3 regions of the Peribacillus sp. QJM3NY_7 genome follow, and region 3 is predicted to be linked to each of the others. Evidence: riboswitches for the same ligand, from Rfam matches in the RefSeq annotation. Region 3 holds a riboswitch; each other region holds the start of a gene.

Region 1 (6,047 bases), 1.3 Mb from region 3:
TAAAAACTAGGAGTGAAAAAAATGGATAGGAAGCAATCAAAAAATGAATCTTCAGAAGTTGCCGGGAGAATATATGATGTCAGCGATTATAAACGGGAAGATCCTTTATCTTCTGGACTGGCTCAAACCCACGAACAAGTCTCGGATACTTATGCGGAAGGCGAGATAAAGGCAGTCATTGATGATGTAAACGGAAGGGATATTGAGATTAAAAAAGAAAAGGAAGAAAAGTAATACTGAGGTTTTTGCTTTTGAACAAGGATTATCGCTGAATATTTTAAAGATATAACGGGTCCCCTAGCTTCTGGAAAGGTGAAACAGATGCTAGGGGATCTTAATTAATAAATTTTTTCTGTTTCCAAGTTTTGAAGCAATTCTTCCTTCGTTCTTGGGAAAAGATCCCTTTCTGCAAGATTCCTTGATTGAAGAAGGGCTTGAAACATTTCAAAAACCCACGGTTTCTCCAGATGTGCCTGCAGCAAAACGTCTTCATCATGGAAAACGGAAACAGGGTCACCTTGGTATATGACCTTACCATCGTTCATGACCACGATTTCATCAGCCCATTGGTAAGCAAAATTAACATCATGAGTTGAGAGGATTATCGTTTTGTCAGGGTGGTGGATACTATCCAGCAGATTCATGATCTGTCTTGAGAAATAAGGATCCAATCCAGCGGTAGGCTCGTCCAGGAGCCAGACATCGGGCTCCATGGCAAGTACCCCTGCGATGGCGACCCGTTTTTTTTGCCCAAGGCTCAAAAAATGGGTAGGTCTATCTTTTAGTTCGGTTACTTCCGTTTCAGCCATTGCCCAATTTACTTTCTCCTGGACTGTAATTCTATCCCATCCTAAATTCATTGGTCCAAACGATATATCCTGTTGTACATTAGCGGAAAAGAGCTGAGAGTCGGGATCTTGAAAAACGATACCGACTTGCTTTCGTAATGATAATAATGCTTTCCGGTCATATTTCATTTTCTTGCCCTTAAATCTGATTTTTCCTGCAGTAGGTTGTAATAGACCATTTAAATGGAGGAATAAAGTCGATTTGCCAGCACCATTATTGCCTAATAATGCAATTTTTTTACCTTGTTGGATCGTTAGCGAAAGTCCTTTTAAAGCGAAGGTTCCATCTGTGAATTGATGGGTGAGGCCTTCTATATGAAAAATATGCTCGTCCATTGTTGGGTTGCCTCCAATTTACAAATATCCATTAATAAGGATTAAGCTTCCTAGTATGACAATCGCAATCAGCCAATTGCGTGAGGAATAGGTGTAAGTATCCTCGATATAGGAAAGGTTCTCCTGATAGCCTCTTGCGTTCATGGCCATCGTCAACTGTCCAGAGCGCTGCAATACTCCTAAAAATAATGATGAAATTAGTAATCCGAGAGATCGAATGCCTTTCCTAAACGAACCATACCCCAGCCGTGAAGCTTGTGATTGGTGAATGGCCAAAGCCGTATCTAAAAAAATAAAGATGAATCGATAGGTCAATTCTATTAAATCGACCAATAACGAAGGCACTTTAAGTTTTCGCAGCACGGATAGGATGACGGTAATGGGTGTAGTTAAGGTAAGGAAATATAAACAGCTGATGCTGCAAAATACGACAGTGATCAAATTGGCCACCGTACCAAAGCTGTCATCGCTGATGAATATTTGCCAATTCCCGATCTTCCAGGACCACCATATATTCGAAATCGAAGTGAATTTACTAGTGAAAGAAAAAAGGATGGTAATGGTTCCTGATAGTATAAAAAATCCTGGTAATAGAAGTAATTTAAGATAATAAGAAAGCGGGATTTTTGCCGCGAAAATGATTAAAGCGCTCATCACCGTAAAAGTGATGAGCGAAACGGCCATATCCCTTACCGTTAACGAAAACAGCAAAAGAGAGAGTGCAAAAACCATCTTTTCCAACGGATGTACATCCTTTAGCCCATTGAAATAGGCATACTTATCAATTAGTAACATGCTTCGATTTTTCGGCCAATTCTAGTTTGGTTTGCTTATTCCTTTGTCTCATCACGCCAATGAAGTATCCAATGAAACCGGCTCCAATTGCAGCTTGAAGCGCAAATAATAAGCTTTCGGTTTCTGCACCTGGCGGCTCCCAAATACTGTTGAACCATGGCTTGTATTCCGGATGGATCTTAGTGATGGCTTCCTCAGCTTCGCCGTCGGCACCGCCAAATTCCGTTCCTTGTTGGGTGATTAACGGTAAGGTTGCAAGAATGACAACCAGGAAAAGCAGCAGTAAACTTTTTTTCATTTTAACGGGCCTCCTTAGATAAAACTCGCAGCAATTTCAATTCGCCTAGATTGTATTTTTTCAAGAAATTCATTACGACGACTGTCAATAACCCCTCACTGATGGCCAAGGGAATTTGGGTCAGGGCAAAAATCCCTGCAAATTTACTGAAAGAGGCCATGAATCCTCCTACCTCGGATGGGAAAGCAAGAGCAAGTTGAACAGAAGTTACCACATAGGTGCCCAAATCACCAAAGGCAGCTGCCAAGAATACGGCAAGTGAAAAAGACCATCCCAATTTAGTTGCGCCCTTGAAGACAAAGTAAGCAATGAAGGGTCCGCAAACGGCCATGGAGAATGCATTGGCCCCTAATGTCGTCAATCCTCCGTGTGCCAGTAAAACAGCTTGAAATAACAGAACGATGGAGCCGACCACACTCATGGCCAATGGTCCGAATAGTATGGAACCTAAACCAACTCCGGTAGGGTGCGAAGAACTTCCCGTAACGGAAGGAATCTTTAGGGCCGATAATATAAATACAAATGCGCCCGATAGGCCAAGTATCATTTTTGTTTCTGGGTTTTCCCTTACTTTGGACCTAATGGACCGGTAACCCAAGATTAAAAATGGAAGCGTCACGGCCCACCAGAATATAGCCCATTCTATGGGTAAAAAGCCCTCCATGATATGCATGGCCAATGCCCGTTTCGGGACAAAAAGCAATAAAATGACAAAATAAATAATTTTCCAATTGGTTCTTTTCATTCTTTCTCCTTTCAACACTTTTAATTGTTCTGATCAATCTTGAGAAGAAAAGCGGCGCCCAAACTAAAAAGCACTTCTCTCAAAGGAAAGAAGTGCGTAATGAACAGGAATTTTGCAGCATGAACCAACCATGGGCCATTTTGCCTGATCCGCACGCCCATCCTCGTAGGCTGAAACAGTTTCACGCTTCATGGCAGGTCTCCTGGCTTTGGTTCATCATCCCATTACATCCTTCCCATCTCATTTGACAGTGGATTAAAGTTAACGTAATGGAACTTCCCTTTACAGTGGCGGGACCGCTCCGGATTTTCACCGGCTTCCCTTTTAAGCTGAATTCCGAGAAATTCAACACCATGAAACTTATGTAATTATTTAGAAAATTCTCGTATAGTGTACCATAAAGAAATAATTCCAGCTACACTATCTTTTTTTTGGGGCCGAAATTTGTTGCGAGGATAGGATTGTAACTGGTTTTACACGTTTAAACTTTTCTAAACAGTCGGAATAAACTATTGAATTTTGACAAAGTTGTTATATGATAGATTAAGTTAGTTTGAAATGTATAATAAAACCAAATATTTCATTTTAAAAGTGCCCTTGTGTGAATAAGCAAGGGATAATAGGGAAATCGGTGAAAATCCGATGCAGCCCCCGCTACTGTAAACGCTGATGAATTGTCGATAGCCACTGGCATGATGCCGGGAAGGGACAAAGTAAAATGAAGCGTAAGCCAGGAAACCTGCTTTTAAAATTGCATGATACTTTTCGGAGGGAAAGGTAGAAGGACTATGACGATTTTGAGAGGATTTGGCATGCTTGCCTTTGGCTCCTCATTCATATAGTTTTTTTAAAACCTTGACTCTTATGTTAAGGTTTTTTATTTTGCCTTTTCCCTGAACTCAGGAGGAAGAAGATGACTACTTGGAACTTGACGGGTACAAATACGCATCTGTTGATTTGTAATGGGAGCAGCTGCATGAAAAAGGGCGGGGAAGAAGTAACCCAAGCGATTCGCGATGAAATTGCTTCAAAAGGACTGGATCTGAAAATCCATACAACGAGGACACGCTGTAACGGGAGATGTAAGGATGCCTGCGTTGTGATTGCCTATCCCCAAGGAAACTGGTATCGAGTGGAAACGCCTGATTTCGGTCGGCAGATCGTCAGTAATATCGATGATGGTGAGTTTGTTCCACAGATGATCTATCAATACAAAGACGGGGAAATGACCCCTAATCCAGATTTTCCTGCTCATACGGGTATTTCAAAGAACAAAGCGTAAAAGGAGATGTTTTAATGAGTACAAACGGTAAATTATTCGTCGTGGGCTTTGGGCCCGGGAATTTTGAACACATTACCAAACGTGCCGTCGAAGCCCTTCAAGAAAGTGACTACATCATTGGTTATAAAACTTATGTTGAACTCATTCAGGGACTGCTAACAGATCAAACGATCATTAGTACGGGGATGACCGAAGAGGTATCACGTGCACAGGAAGCAGTGAAACAAGCGGAGCTGGGAAAGAAAGTGGCGGTGATTTCCAGTGGGGATGCCGGAGTTTACGGGATGGCAGGGTTGGTTTATGAAGTATTGATTGAAAAAGGCTGGAAAGAAGAAACTGGAGTGGGCATTGAAGTCATTCCTGGCATCTCAGCAATCAACTCATGTGCGTCTTTACTTGGGGCGCCCGTCATGCACGATTCGTGTACGATCAGCCTCAGTGATCATTTAACTCCTTGGGAACTGATCGCTAAAAGGGTTGAAGCAGCTGCAATGGCAGACTTTGTCATTGCACTGTATAATCCGCGCAGCGGCAGGCGGACCCGGCAAATTGTTGAAACACAGAAAATTCTCCTCCGCTACCGCTCGCCGGATACACCTGTCGGGTTGGTGAAAAGTGCTTATCGCGATAGGCAGGATATTGTCATTACCAATTTGCAGGATATGTTGAATCACGATATTGGAATGTTGACCACCGTCATTATCGGTAATTCATCCACCTTTTTATATGACGACAAAATCATCACACCGAGAGGCTATCAAAGAAAATATACGTTGAATTCGGAAAAGCAAACTTTGAAGCCGCATCAGCGACTGCAAAAAGAAGCGGAACCGTGGGCATTAGATCAAGAAGCCTTACCCGAGTCCGTTGGAGGAGTTGGCTTACTTACAAAAGCACCTGAAAAGAAGCAAGCTTCCTTTGAAATGGCAATGGAAGCCCTGTCCAGAGTCAAGGGTCAAGCCGTTCAGCAATCCATTAAGCCGGTTGTTCAGCAAAAAATGGAGTCGGTGTTCGAACTTGCCGTTAGTCCAGGTGTGGCGAATAAACAATTCACTCCCAAACAAATGATGACACTTGCGGAAGTTGTCGGGGAAAAGGGAACGATGGAATATACGCCAAATCATAAAATCGTCTTAAAGATCCCGACAATGGATCCGGAAGTCATTACGGGGAAATTGCAATCAGCAAACTTTCTTTTGTCGCCGATTGGGGATGTACTGACATTAAAAGCCTGTGATTTCTGTGATGGTGAAAAAGCGGAATCCATTCCTTATGCGGACGAAATACACCGGGTGCTTGGCGGAATGAGCATGCCCAAGGAACTTAACATCGGTTTTAATGGGTGTGGGATGGCTTGTTATAGTGCTGTGATGGATGATATCGGGATTGTCTTCCGAAAAGGGAAGTTCGACTTATTTCTTGGAGCTAAACCGGTTGGAAGAACGGCCCATCCGGGTCAGCCGGTAGCGGAAGGCATTGAACCGGAACAGCTTGTAGAACTGATCACGGACATTGTCGGCGAGTATAAGCAAAATGCCCATCCTAATGAGCGGCTTTTTAAATACTTCAAACGTTCGAAAAAGATACAGAATTTTTCTTATCAGGACATCGCTCCCAAAATAAACATAGAGCCTGCGCCTTGTGAAGACTAATCAAGAGGGGGAAAGTAAATGAAAGCAGTTTTGTTCGTAGGACACGGAAGCCGGTTGGCTTCGGGAAATGAAGAAATCCGTCATTTTATTG
Region 2 (6,047 bases), 300 kb from region 3:
CAGGTGACATAAGCTTCAAGGTTGATCGCGTCCCCTGTTTTGATGGGGGCCAAAAAATCAAAAGAGTCGCTTGAAGCAGTCACAACGGGTTTTCGACAATGTCGCATAGCGGAAATGCAAGCTATTTTATCAACATAGGCCATTACTTTTCCGCCAAAGATGGTATTATGATGATTTGTATCCGGTGGAAAAACAAGGTCGGTTAAAAAAGTCCGTGACTGCTGTGTTGGATGGGCAGCGTTCTTTTCAATCATTTGCCTGGTTTACTAAAAGGTTTTTACGGACGACTTTTGCTGCTTCGACCATGTTTTTCAGGGAAGCGACGGTTTCCGGGATACCCCTTGTTTTCAGGCCGCAGTCGGGATTGATCCAAAACTGGTCTTTATCCAATACCTTGATGCCCCGTTCAATCATATCGACCATTTCTTCCACTGCCGGCACACGCGGGCTGTGAATATCATACACCCCCAGGCCAATGCCTTTTTCATATGTTTTTTCCTCGAATGCGGAAGCGAGCTCCCCATGACTGCGGGATGTTTCGATGGAAATTACATCGGCATCGAGGGAGGAGATGACATCCATGAAACTGTTGAAGTCGCAATAGCACATATGCGTGTGAATTTGGGTTGTATCCTCCACGCTAGATGTGGATATCAAGAATGAATTCACTGCCCAGTTCAAATACTCGTCGCGATCGCTTTTTTTCAATGGCAGACCTTCTCTAAGTGCAGGCTCATCAACCTGAATCATTTTAATTCCAGCAGATTCCAAGGCAATGACTTCTTTTTCTAAAGCGAGCGCCAGCTGATAGCAAACATTCTCCCTGGAAATATCATCACGGACGAAAGACCAGTTCAAAATCGTAACAGGACCTGTCAGCATTCCCTTCACCGTCTTCTTCGTCAGTGATTGTGCGTATACACTTTCCTTGACTGTCATCGGTTCGATGAAATGGATGTCGCCGTAGATGACTGGCGGTTTCACGCAGCGGGATCCATAGGACTGTACCCAACCCTTTTCTAAAAAGACGAATCCGCCTAATTTATGACCGAAGTATTCAACCATATCCGTCCGTTCGAATTCCCCATGAACGAGAACATCCAAACCGATTTCTTCTTGGATTTCGATCCACCTGCCGATTTCTTCGTTAACGAATGTTTCATATTGCTTGGCTGTCCATTCTCCTCTATTGAATTTCCCGCGTGCTTGTTTAACTTCAAATGTCTGCGGAAAGCTGCCGATCGTAGTCGAAGGGAGAAAAGGCAATTTGAAGAATTCCTGTTGTTTTTGGTAACGGTCTTTAAATGGAAGCTGACGGCCGGCGGTCCTGTTTTTAACCTTTTCGACATTGGATTGTACAGACCCGTGATTTCGGACATTTGAATTGGCTAACGTTTGAATCGTAAATTTATTGGCATCGACTTTTTCGGCGATTGCTTCAATGCCTTGATTATTCCCTTTGACCAAAAGTGTGATTTCCTCAAGTTTCTCATCAGCGAAAGCAAGGGCCTCTTTCACTTCTTTTGAAAGGGCGGTTTCATTACGAACGGTCACCGGGACATGAAGCAGGGAACAAGAGGGCTGTAGCCAGATTTGGTCCTCGGCTACCTGTTTCTTAAGTGTCTCGATCAATTCGATTTTTTTGGATAAATCAGATAGCCAAATGTTTTTTCCGTCAATCACACCCGCTGCAAGCACTTTGTCCTTCGGGAAACCGAATGCCTCAAGATTACTTAAATTCCTCCCTTTATCATGTACAAAATCAAGACCGATCCCTTGGACTTGTAATTCGATGACTTCTTGGTAATGTTCCACGGCATCAAAGTATGTTTGTAGCATGATGTTCAGGTTTGGTGCTGCTTCATTCAGTTTTTCATAGAGGTAAGTAACGGTTTGCATATCATCTTTGGAAATGGATGAAACAAGGGAAGGCTCGTCCATTTGAACCCACTTCACGCCTTCTTGCTCCAACTCCCGCAGGATTTGCGTGTATAGGGGAAGCAGTCTCAGGATGATGCCAGGGATCTCTTGTTTATTGAAGCCTTTTGAAAGAGAGAGGAAAGTATAAGGTCCGATCAAAACGGGCTTCGTTTCGATCCCTAGCTTTTCCTTGGCTTCCCGATATGCTGTAAGTGGTTTATTTTCTGTTAAAGTAAGCTGTGCCAGTTTTAATTCAGGGACAATATAGTGATAGTTCGTATTGAACCATTTCGTCATTTCGGAAGCGACTTCATCATTGTTTCCGCGGGCCATTGAATAATAAACGGAAAGGGGGACTCTTCCTCCTTCATAAGCTGAATAACGTTCAGGAACAAGACCGAACATGACGGACATATCCAGCATTTGATCATAGAAAGTGAAGTCGTTGACAGGGATGATATCAATGCCCCGTTGCTTCTGTTTTTGTAAGTTGCCTAAACGGATTGCCTTTAGTTGTGCCGTAAATTCCGCTTCATCGATTTTACCTGACCAGTATGCTTCCAATGTACGTTTCCATTCACGATCTTCCCCGATTCGAGGGTAACCCAAACTGCTGCTCTTCAAAATTCCCATCCTCCTACATTCAATTGATCGAACAAAAAAAAGCATTCCTAACCGTCAAAAAAGAAAGTTAGAAATGCTTAAAATAAAGAGGCATGCAAAATGCCGCTTACAATTATAAGGTCCCTAACACCTCCCTATCTCCCGTAGGTTAAAACAGTGTTGTCGAAATAGGCAGGTCTCCTGACTTAGGGAATATCATTAGCGACTGGCCTTCCCGATCCGTTGATCAGTGGCATATTGATTGACGCTAACATTCCCATTACAGTGGCGGGACCGTGCCGGAATTACACCGGACTTCCCTTTTAATCCTAATGAAAATTAGGAACCTATTTCCACATATGAAATTTTGCAAAACCTGCCTTGTTAACTGTTCGCAGGTCAAAGATTTATAAAATAAAAACTATTATAAAAATTTAGACAATCTTAACATATCCGACCAAAAGGGTCAACATGGAAAAAAGATTAGGGAAAGTTTCCGTTTAATACGTTTGTCGGTGATAAGGCTGATTCCTAAAAAGAATATATTGTTTGGACAGGGAGTATGTATAGAGGGAGTGGCGTTTTGAAATGGGGCGTGGGGGATGACTTTCTACATCTTGATTGCAGGGATCATTTTTTGCATGGTGATGAGCATTCGTACGTTATTTCTTGTTGAGTCGGGAGGAAAGAAGTTTTCTCTTGAGGATATGCTGTGGCTTGGCAATTTATATGCGACGATATTAGTTGGATTTGCACTGATATATTTATTATACGAGCTTCAGAATCATTCGGTGATTCTTGATATGGGCAATCGGTTGGATGGGACTTTCTATGAACAATTGAAAACTTCTTTTTATTTTAGTGCGATGACGATGTTTTCTGTAGGATATGGAGATATAGCCCCGATTGGCATGGGCAGGATGATAGCTACCATTCAGGCCTTCATTGGGTATACACTGCCGGCAGCGTTCGTGATTCGTACGGTGATCGATCTGGAGCAGAAAGATAGGAAGGATAAATGAAAGTTGTGTTTCTTTCGATTATTGGGTACTCTTACCATAATGAAAGAAATGGAGGGTTCAATATGACTGTTAAAATTGGCGAAAAAGCACCTGATTTCAAACTCCCTGCAAACAATGGTGAAATGGTTTCCCTATCGGATTTTAAGGGGAAAAACATTGTATTATATTTTTACCCAAAAGACATGACGCCAGGTTGCACGACGGAGGCCTGTGATTTCCGGGACCATAATGAGCAATTCGAGGAATTGAACGCGGTCATCCTCGGTATCAGCCCAGATCCAGCGGCACGTCATGAAAAATTCATCGAAAAACATGGATTGCCTTTTCTGCTGCTGGCTGACGAAAATCATGAAGCGGCTAAAATCTTTGATGTTTGGCAATTGAAAAAGAACTTCGGCAAGGAGTATATGGGCATTGAACGTTCAACTTTCCTGATTGATAAGGCTGGAAATGTAGTCAAAGAATGGCGTAAAGTAAAGGTTAAAGGCCACGTCGAAGAAGCGCTTGAAACTCTTCGCGAACTCGAAAAATAAGGGATAGGCAGATGAAGGATGAGAGGATAACGAAGCTTGCAGCCAGGCTGGTTCATCATTCGATACAATTACAGCCTAAAGAGAGAATCCTCATACGGGGGCATATCAACACGAAACCATTATTGAAAGAGTTGATTGATGAAATATACAGAGTTGGTGCTTATCCATATGTGGAACTCGAGGACGATGAGATAAGCCGCCACCTGTTACTAGGGAATGTGAAGGAGCAGCTTGATACAGCTTCACAATGGGCCTTGAAGAAATACACGGATATCGATGCGGTCATCATCATCACTGGGGAAGAAAACAATGCGGAAATGACTGATGTTCCCATCGAGAGGCACCGTCTCCAAGGGGAGGCCATGAATTCCCCTACACTTTTTTATGTAAACAACCGACGTTGGGTCTTACTTAATTATCCCACCAAGGCAGCAGCGCAAAAAGCCGGCATGACCTTCAATAAATACGAAGACTTTCTTTTGAACGTATGCACAATGGATTACGGGAAAATGGAGGCGGCTTTGAAGCCGTTAAAACATTTGATGCAACGTACTGACAAAGTCAGGATCGTTTCACCAAGGACAGATTTGACCTTTTCCATCAAAGGTATGCCGGCCGTCATATGTGCCGGAAAAAAGAATTTACCGGATGGGGAAGTATTTACGGCACCCATAAAAGATAGTCTCAATGGAAGGATATCCTTCAACACACCCACAACCTATGAAGGAATTACCTTTAGTGATATAGAATTAAACTTGAAAAAGGGGAAAATCATTAAAGCGACTTCCAATCGTGATCTTGAAATGAACCAAATTCTGAATATTGATGAAGGGTCCCGGTTTATAGGGGAGTTCGCTATTGGAATCAATCCATACATATTGGAACCTATGGACGATGTTTTGTTCGATGAGAAAATAAGCGGGAGTCTGCACTTGGCTCTTGGGCTTGCCTATGATGAAGCGGATAATGGAAACCGGTCATCGATACATTGGGATATGGTCTTGATCCAGCGTCCGGAATATGGGGGCGGTGACATCTATTTCGACGACGTCCTGATCAGAAGGGATGGCTTTTTTGTTTTGCCGGAATTACATGCATTAAACCCAAATTCTTTAAAATAAAGCCTTTTTTAATAAGGATGAGGCTTTTGTCCAACTCAAAAAGGGGACACCCGAATATGCTTTATTAAGGGAATACCTCCTCAGAGAAAGTTGCGCGGGACACATAGAGCCCGTGTTTTTTTATGTTAATAAAAGGGGGAGATAAACATGTTAATACTTTCGACTGTCATTCCGAATGAAGGTATCCAAATGAAAATGATGAAAGCTTTTCCTGATTTGAACTTCATTTATCAAAAAGAATGGAAAGATGGGCCGCTTCGTGAAGCGGAAATCTTAATTACATATGGTGAAGATTTAACTGAAGAAATCATTGAGAAAGCAGCGAACTTGAAATGGATCATGGTCATGAGTGCAGGGATGGAACTAATGCCATTTAAAGCCATCGAGGAACGAGGCATTATGGTGACCAACGCAAGAGGCATACATAAAATCCCGATGGCCGAGTATACGATAGGGATGCTTTTGCAATATGAAAAGAAATTGAAGCTGCTTATGAAGAATGAAAAGGAAGAATTGTGGGATAGAAAGATTGAAGTAGGGGAATTGAATGGCAAGACCATGCTCGTATTGGGTGTGGGTGCAATAGGTGGGGAAGTGGCTCGTCTTGGGAAAGCCTTTGGGATGAAGACGATAGGAGTGAACCGGAGCGGGAAAACTGTGGAATCCATTGATCACCTTTATGACCTGGATCATTTATTGGAAGCCATACCGGGAGCCGATTATATTGTATCCGTCCTGCCAAGTACGGATGAAACGAAGGGCCTTCTGCAAAAAGAACACTTCAAAGCCATGAAAGAATCTGCAGTATTCGTGAATATTGGCCGCGGTGACCTGATTAAAGATGAAGT
Region 3 (6,047 bases):
AGGAATGGTTCGGCAACGTTAGAGGAGATGTTCTTTCGGGTATTGTCGTTGCCTTGGCATTGATTCCAGAGGCGATTGCCTTTTCGATCATTGCTGGCGTTGACCCAATGGTTGGTCTATATGCCTCATTCTGCATTGCCATCGTCATCTCATTTGTCGGCGGAAGGCCGGGAATGATATCGGCTGCCACTGGCGCAATGGCACTCGTCATGGTCGACCTTGTTAAAGATCATGGCTTGAACTATTTACTTGCTGCAACCATATTGACTGGTTTGCTGCAAATTTTACTAGGGGTTTTAAAAATCGGGAAATTAATGAAGTTCATTCCGAAGCCAGTCATGACTGGTTTTGTGAATTCTTTAGCCATCTTGATTTTCACGGCACAGCTCACCCATTTCGTGGGCGAAACATGGATCATGTATGTCATGACAGCCGTTTCATTAGCTATCATTTATCTTTTTCCGCTGATCACGAAAGTCATACCTTCACCACTTGTCGCCATCATATTCATGACGATCGTTGCAGTTACCACGGGGGCTACGGTGCGGACGGTTGGAGATATGGGGCAATTGACCGAAGCGCTTCCGATGTTCATGCTTCCAGACATCCCTTTGACCTTCGAAACTTTGGCGATCATTTTCCCTTATTCCATTGCCCTTGCGTTTGTTGGACTGCTTGAATCGTTATTGACGGCTCAAATTGTCGATGAGATGACTGACACGGACAGTAATAAGAATAAGGAAGCCAAAGGCCAGGGGATTGCGAATATCATCGCCGGATGTTTTGGCGGCATGGCAGGATGTGCGATGATCGGCCAATCCGGTATCAACATTAAATCTGGTGGAAGGGGCCGGCTTTCGACATTTGTAGCGGGCGCATTCCTTATGGTATTAATCGTGGTATTGAATGATGTCCTTATCAAAATACCGATGGCTGCACTTGTCGCAGTCATGATCATGGTTTCAATCGGGACATTTGACTGGTCTTCCCTAAAGAGGCTCACTAGAGCTCCTAAGTCGGATGCAGCCGTGATGATTGTGACGGTCCTCATTGTCCTTTATACACATGACTTATCAAAAGGCGTATTTGCCGGAGTGCTTTTGAGCATGATTTTCTTCTCGGCTAAAATTTCTAAAGTGGCAGTAGAGAAATCGGCAGACATCCAGGCTAAGAAAATCACTTATCGTATCAGCGGACAAATATTTTTCGCTTCTGTCCAGGACTTTGTTTCAAAGTTCGACTTCAAGGAAAAAGCCGATGCAATCGTCATTGACTTCTCCCATTCCAAGATCTGGGATGCTTCAGCAGTCGGTGCTGTCGATACGGTTATTCTTAAATATCAGCTCTTGGGAATACCTGTCCAAGTCCAAGGACTCGATGAAGAAAGTTCGACATTGCTTGAAAAACTCGCCACCTCAGAAAGTAAAATATCTTAAAGAAGTAAAATTCTGCTGAATAGAAACTTTTCAAACCGACAAAATAGATAACATGAATCATTTCCTTTTGAAAGGAGCGAAAAGCATGACACCCGAGCAGGATTATACGGCAGCAAATCTGTCACCGGATTTATTGAATGAACTGAAAAGCTTTGAAAGCAAACTTGGCGAGGAAGCCAATAAAGAATTGATTGTCATCGCCTATGAAAAAGAAAAGGAATCTTTAAATTAAGAAAAAAGACTCAAACACCCTAAATGGGATGGTTGAGTCTTTTTTTGAATGTACAAAAAAAGGCTGCCCAAGTTTTAATGAGCAACCCTTTTCCTGAATTATTTGCTGAATACGTCGGTTAAGACCGGAACGATTTGTTTTTTACGCGATACAACGCCTTCCAAGACGGCGATGTTATTGTTTAATGAAACGTCATATGCCTTTTCAACCGCATATGCCGCTTTACCAAGGGCCAAGGCAACGGAATCATTAGTCAGGATATCCGTAACGACGAATAGGAACAAGTCCAATTCCTTCACTGCGATGACCGCTTCAATCGCTGCTTCCAATTCTGCTTGCTTAGCAAGGACTTCGTTCGGATCAACGGCATTGACCTGTGCTATTTCCACCTTAGCCATTCCCATGGAGAATTCCTTGGCATCAAGAGTGATGAGCTGGGCAATCGTTTTGTCGCTTAAGTCAGCTCCCGCTTTCAACATTTCCAAGCCATATTTTTCAGCGTCGACACCAGCAATGGCAGCGAGTTCCATTGCTGCTGCAACGTCCTGCTCTGTGCAAGTCGGCGATTTGAACAATAAAGAATCGGAAATGATGGCAGACAGCATAAGACCTGCGATTGCTTTAGGGACTTCAATGCCGTTTTCTTTATAAATTTTATTTAAGATGGTTGCCGTACAGCCAACTGGTTCCGCACGGTAATATAATGGATCGCTTGTTTCAAAGTTAGCGATACGGTGATGGTCGATAACTTCCAACACACGGACTTGGTCAATATCTTCAGCGCTTTGCTGGCGTTCGTTATGATCGACCAGGATTACGCCATCAGCTTCCCCTGCAACTTTTTCCACAAGACGGGGAGCATCGAATTTGAATTGGTCCAATGCATATTGAGTTTCACCATTCACTTCACCCAGACGAACTGGTTCAGCGTTGATACCTAGCTGTTTTTTAAGATCTGCATAAGCGATTGCTGAACAGATTGTGTCTGTATCCGGGTTTTTATGTCCAAAAACTAATACTTTTTCCAAGATTTTATCCCCTTTTTCATAAATATTTTTCCGCGAATCCCCTCAGTGCAATAACGGAGAGCCACCTTTACTAGACACTTTATTTTAACACAAAATCCCGTAAAATCAGCGCTTGATTTATCCATTCCCCCATAAAATCTTTCATTCCCCCACCCTCTTCCATCACTTTGTCAATAGATAAGGGTTGGTTTTTTTCAAATATATTAGTTGAATTATCATCGTATATGGCTTACGATAATATAAGCAGAAATACTAGATATTGATTACATAAACAATTCCAATAACTATATATAGAATTTTTATTATCCAAGGTGCCAGTGATGGCTGAAAAGGGAATCCGGTGTAAACCCGGAACTGTCCCCGCAACTGTAAATGTGACGAAATGAGAAAACCACTGTATAGCTCTCTATACGGGAAGGACTCAAAGTAGGATGATCATGAGTCAGGAGACCTGCCTTGAATTTTTCACGTTTCTTATTCTTCGGGGATTGAGATGATGAAACGATAGTATAACGGCTATTTTTTCATGCCTCTTTTATTCTATCGTTTGATCCGCTCAATTCTTTGGGCGGTTTTTTTATTTTAGCGGAAGTTAACAAGGAGGATTATTAATGACTCAAACATATAACTCTACCATAAGTGAAAATGACACAGAAGCGAAATCCATCCAGCTTGAGATGTTATCGAAGGAATTCGAAGGCCGTCTCGATATGGAAAAGTTCAAAAAGCGTTTTACAAAATGGCTTGATCGCAAAAGTGACTCAACCGAAGAACAGGCTTCAAAAAAACTGATTCAGCTCGCTCTTGAAGGCGTGGATATCGATGCCCCGGATTGGACATTCGTTGCTGCAGCAGAACTGTTGAATACAATGTATAGGGATGCACAAGCCAATCGAGGTTATGAAGGCAAGAGTTATGGCCCGTTCTATGAGCTGATCACAGAACTCTCCCAGCTATCGGAAGGTCAGCGTTATCCCATTTATAAACCAGAACTGCTATCTTCATATACAAAAGCGGAAATTGAGGAATTGGGATCGGTGATCGACCCGGAAAAAGATAAATTATTCTCTTACATAGGCATCTACTTATTGAATGACCGTTATCTGGCCCGCCCAAAAAAGGACAAGGTCTTCGAACTGCCGCAAGAACGTTTCATGATCATCGCGATGGAAATCATGCGAATGGAAAAAACGGAGCACCGCCTGCAACTGATAAAAGAAGCATACTGGGCCATGTCCAACCTTTATATGACCGTTGCGACTCCTACACTCTCCAATGCAGGTAAAACACATGGACAGTTAAGCTCCTGCTTTATCGACGCAATTGAAGATTCCATCGACGGAATTTACCTATCAAACTACGATGCGGCAAAAGTATCTAAATTCGGCGGCGGTGTTGGTCTTTACGTCGGTAAGGTTCGCTCGCTTGGTTCCGATATCCGCGGTTTCTCTGGAAACAGTTCCGGCACGACGCCCTGGATTCGACTATTCAACCAGACAGCTGTAAGTGTCGATCAATTGGGGCAACGTAAAGGTGCCATCGCGATTTACTTGGATGCCTGGCATAAAGATATCATGAGCTTCCTCGATTTGAAGACTCAAAACGGGGATGACCGATTAAAAGCACATGATATTTTTACAGGTGTATGCATACCGGATTTATTCATGGAGGCTGTACGCGACAGAAAAGAATGGTATCTTTTCGATCCACATACCGTTAAGCAAACCCTTGGATTTTCACTTGAAGATCTTTATGACGAAAAGAAAGGCGAAGGAAGCTTCAGGAATCATTATGAACTTGCTGTCGAGGCCGCAGAAAATGGCACGCTTCCAAACTATAGCTTTGAAAAAATCAATGCGATGGACATCATGAAAAGCATCATGATTTCTCAATTAGAAGAAGGCGTACCGTATATGTTCTACCGCGATGAAGTGAATCGGAAGAATCCGAATAAACATAAAGGTATGATTTATTGTTCTAACCTTTGCACGGAAATTGCCCAAAACCTAAGCCCTTCGACGATCACGGATGAATATGAAACAGAAGATGGAGATGTTGTTGTGGTTCGTAAAAGCGGCGATTTCGTTGTCTGCAACCTTTCATCCATTAACTTGCCCCGAGCGGTGGGCAGCGATGTTCTGGAAAGATTGATTCCCATTCAGATCCGTATGCTGGACAATGTCATTGATGTGAATAATCTTCCTGTCAAACAAGCATCCATCTCGAACAAACGGTACCGGGCAATTGGTTTAGGAACGTTTGGATGGCATCATTTACTTGCCACTCAGAATATTTATTGGGAATCGGATGAGGCTGTTCACTATGCCGATGCTTTATACGAAAAGATCGCTTACTTAACAATCAAAGCATCCAACGAGTTGGCCAAGGAAAAAGGATCATACCCATATTTCGAAGGATCGGATTGGCATACAGGGGAATATTTCGAGCTTCGTGACTATACAGATCAAAAATGGCTGGATTTAAAAGCAGACGTGCAGGAGCACGGAACCCGTAATGGCTATTTAATGGCGATTGCCCCCAATTCATCGACAGCCAAAATCGGTAATTCCACGGATGGAATCGATCCTTTGTATGAAATTGAATTTTACGAAGAAAAGAAAAACTTCAAATTCAAGGTGACCGCACCAGGCTTGACGCCAAATACGTATGAATATTATAAAAAGACGCGATTCAATTTGGATCAACTGGAAAGCATCAGGCAAAATGCAGCCCGCCAACGCCATATTGACCAAGCAATCAGCTTTAATCTGTATGTACACAACACAATCAAAGCGAAGGTCCTATTGGATATCCATTTAACGGCGTGGGAATCTGGGTTGAAATCAACGTATTATGTTCGTTCGACTTCTTCCGAATATGACAATGCCTGCGAAAGCTGTTCTAGTTAACGACGATCAAACCCTTAGTAATCTATTCTTAAAGGAGTTTTCACGAATGACCAATCATATAAAAAAGATCCGGATGCTGGAACCAACGCATCCAACAAAGGCAACCGGTGTTTTCAAAGGAGAAGCTTCAGGCTTTCTCCTTTGGAACGATATTCAGTATGAGAAATTCTATGATACCTATACACAGCTCATCAATAACTTTTGGAAGCCTTCGAGCGTGAACATGATTCAGGATAAAAAGCAGTGGGGAGAATTGGACGAAGATATCCAGGACGCTTTTCTTGATATCCTTACGATGATTGCTGGAATGGACAGTCTACAAACGCCTACTTTAGTAGAAATCCTTCGGTATATAAAGGATCCTGCGGCAAAAGCTATCCTGGCAAACATGGCCCAGCAGGAATCCATCCATAATGAATCCTATTCCTATATCCTTGCTTCC

The links. A riboswitch is a leader RNA that binds a small molecule or an ion and turns the genes downstream of it on or off. The one in region 3 is predicted to bind cobalamin.
Region 1: another riboswitch for cobalamin. It lies ahead of AC0VX1_RS11355 ((2Fe-2S) ferredoxin domain-containing protein); the one in region 3 lies ahead of AC0VX1_RS05155 (ribonucleoside-diphosphate reductase subunit alpha).
Region 2: another riboswitch for cobalamin. It lies ahead of metE (5-methyltetrahydropteroyltriglutamate--homocysteine S-methyltransferase); the one in region 3 lies ahead of AC0VX1_RS05155 (ribonucleoside-diphosphate reductase subunit alpha).

What each region holds. Positions count from the first base shown of each region.
Region 1 is NZ_CM149663.1:2,376,889-2,382,935, forward strand. It holds gene AC0VX1_RS11325 (YozQ family protein) at 22-234, shown strand; gene AC0VX1_RS11330 (energy-coupling factor ABC transporter ATP-binding protein) at 339-1,184, opposite strand; gene cbiQ (cobalt ECF transporter T component CbiQ) at 1,203-1,979, opposite strand; gene AC0VX1_RS11340 (energy-coupling factor ABC transporter substrate-binding protein) at 1,966-2,277, opposite strand; gene AC0VX1_RS11345 (energy-coupling factor ABC transporter permease) at 2,279-3,022, opposite strand; gene AC0VX1_RS11350 (hypothetical protein) at 3,086-3,214, opposite strand; cobalamin riboswitch at 3,198-3,393, opposite strand; cobalamin riboswitch at 3,595-3,783, shown strand; gene AC0VX1_RS11355 ((2Fe-2S) ferredoxin domain-containing protein) at 3,936-4,304, shown strand; gene cobJ (precorrin-3B C(17)-methyltransferase) at 4,319-5,956, shown strand; gene AC0VX1_RS11365 (sirohydrochlorin chelatase) at 5,975-6,047, shown strand, end outside.
Region 2 is NZ_CM149663.1:785,563-791,609, forward strand. It holds gene AC0VX1_RS03695 (acyl-CoA thioesterase) at 1-254, opposite strand, end outside; gene metE (5-methyltetrahydropteroyltriglutamate--homocysteine S-methyltransferase) at 247-2,553, opposite strand; cobalamin riboswitch at 2,698-2,889, opposite strand; gene AC0VX1_RS03705 (potassium channel family protein) at 3,126-3,545, shown strand; gene bcp (thioredoxin-dependent thiol peroxidase) at 3,608-4,078, shown strand; gene AC0VX1_RS03715 (aminopeptidase) at 4,090-5,199, shown strand; gene AC0VX1_RS03720 (D-2-hydroxyacid dehydrogenase) at 5,347-6,047, shown strand, end outside.
Region 3 is NZ_CM149663.1:1,084,347-1,090,393, reverse strand. It holds gene AC0VX1_RS05170 (SulP family inorganic anion transporter) at 1-1,436, shown strand, start outside; gene AC0VX1_RS05165 (hypothetical protein) at 1,522-1,668, shown strand; gene AC0VX1_RS05160 (manganese-dependent inorganic pyrophosphatase) at 1,767-2,696, opposite strand; cobalamin riboswitch at 2,989-3,169, shown strand; gene AC0VX1_RS05155 (ribonucleoside-diphosphate reductase subunit alpha) at 3,308-5,605, shown strand; gene AC0VX1_RS05150 (ribonucleotide-diphosphate reductase subunit beta) at 5,652-6,047, shown strand, end outside.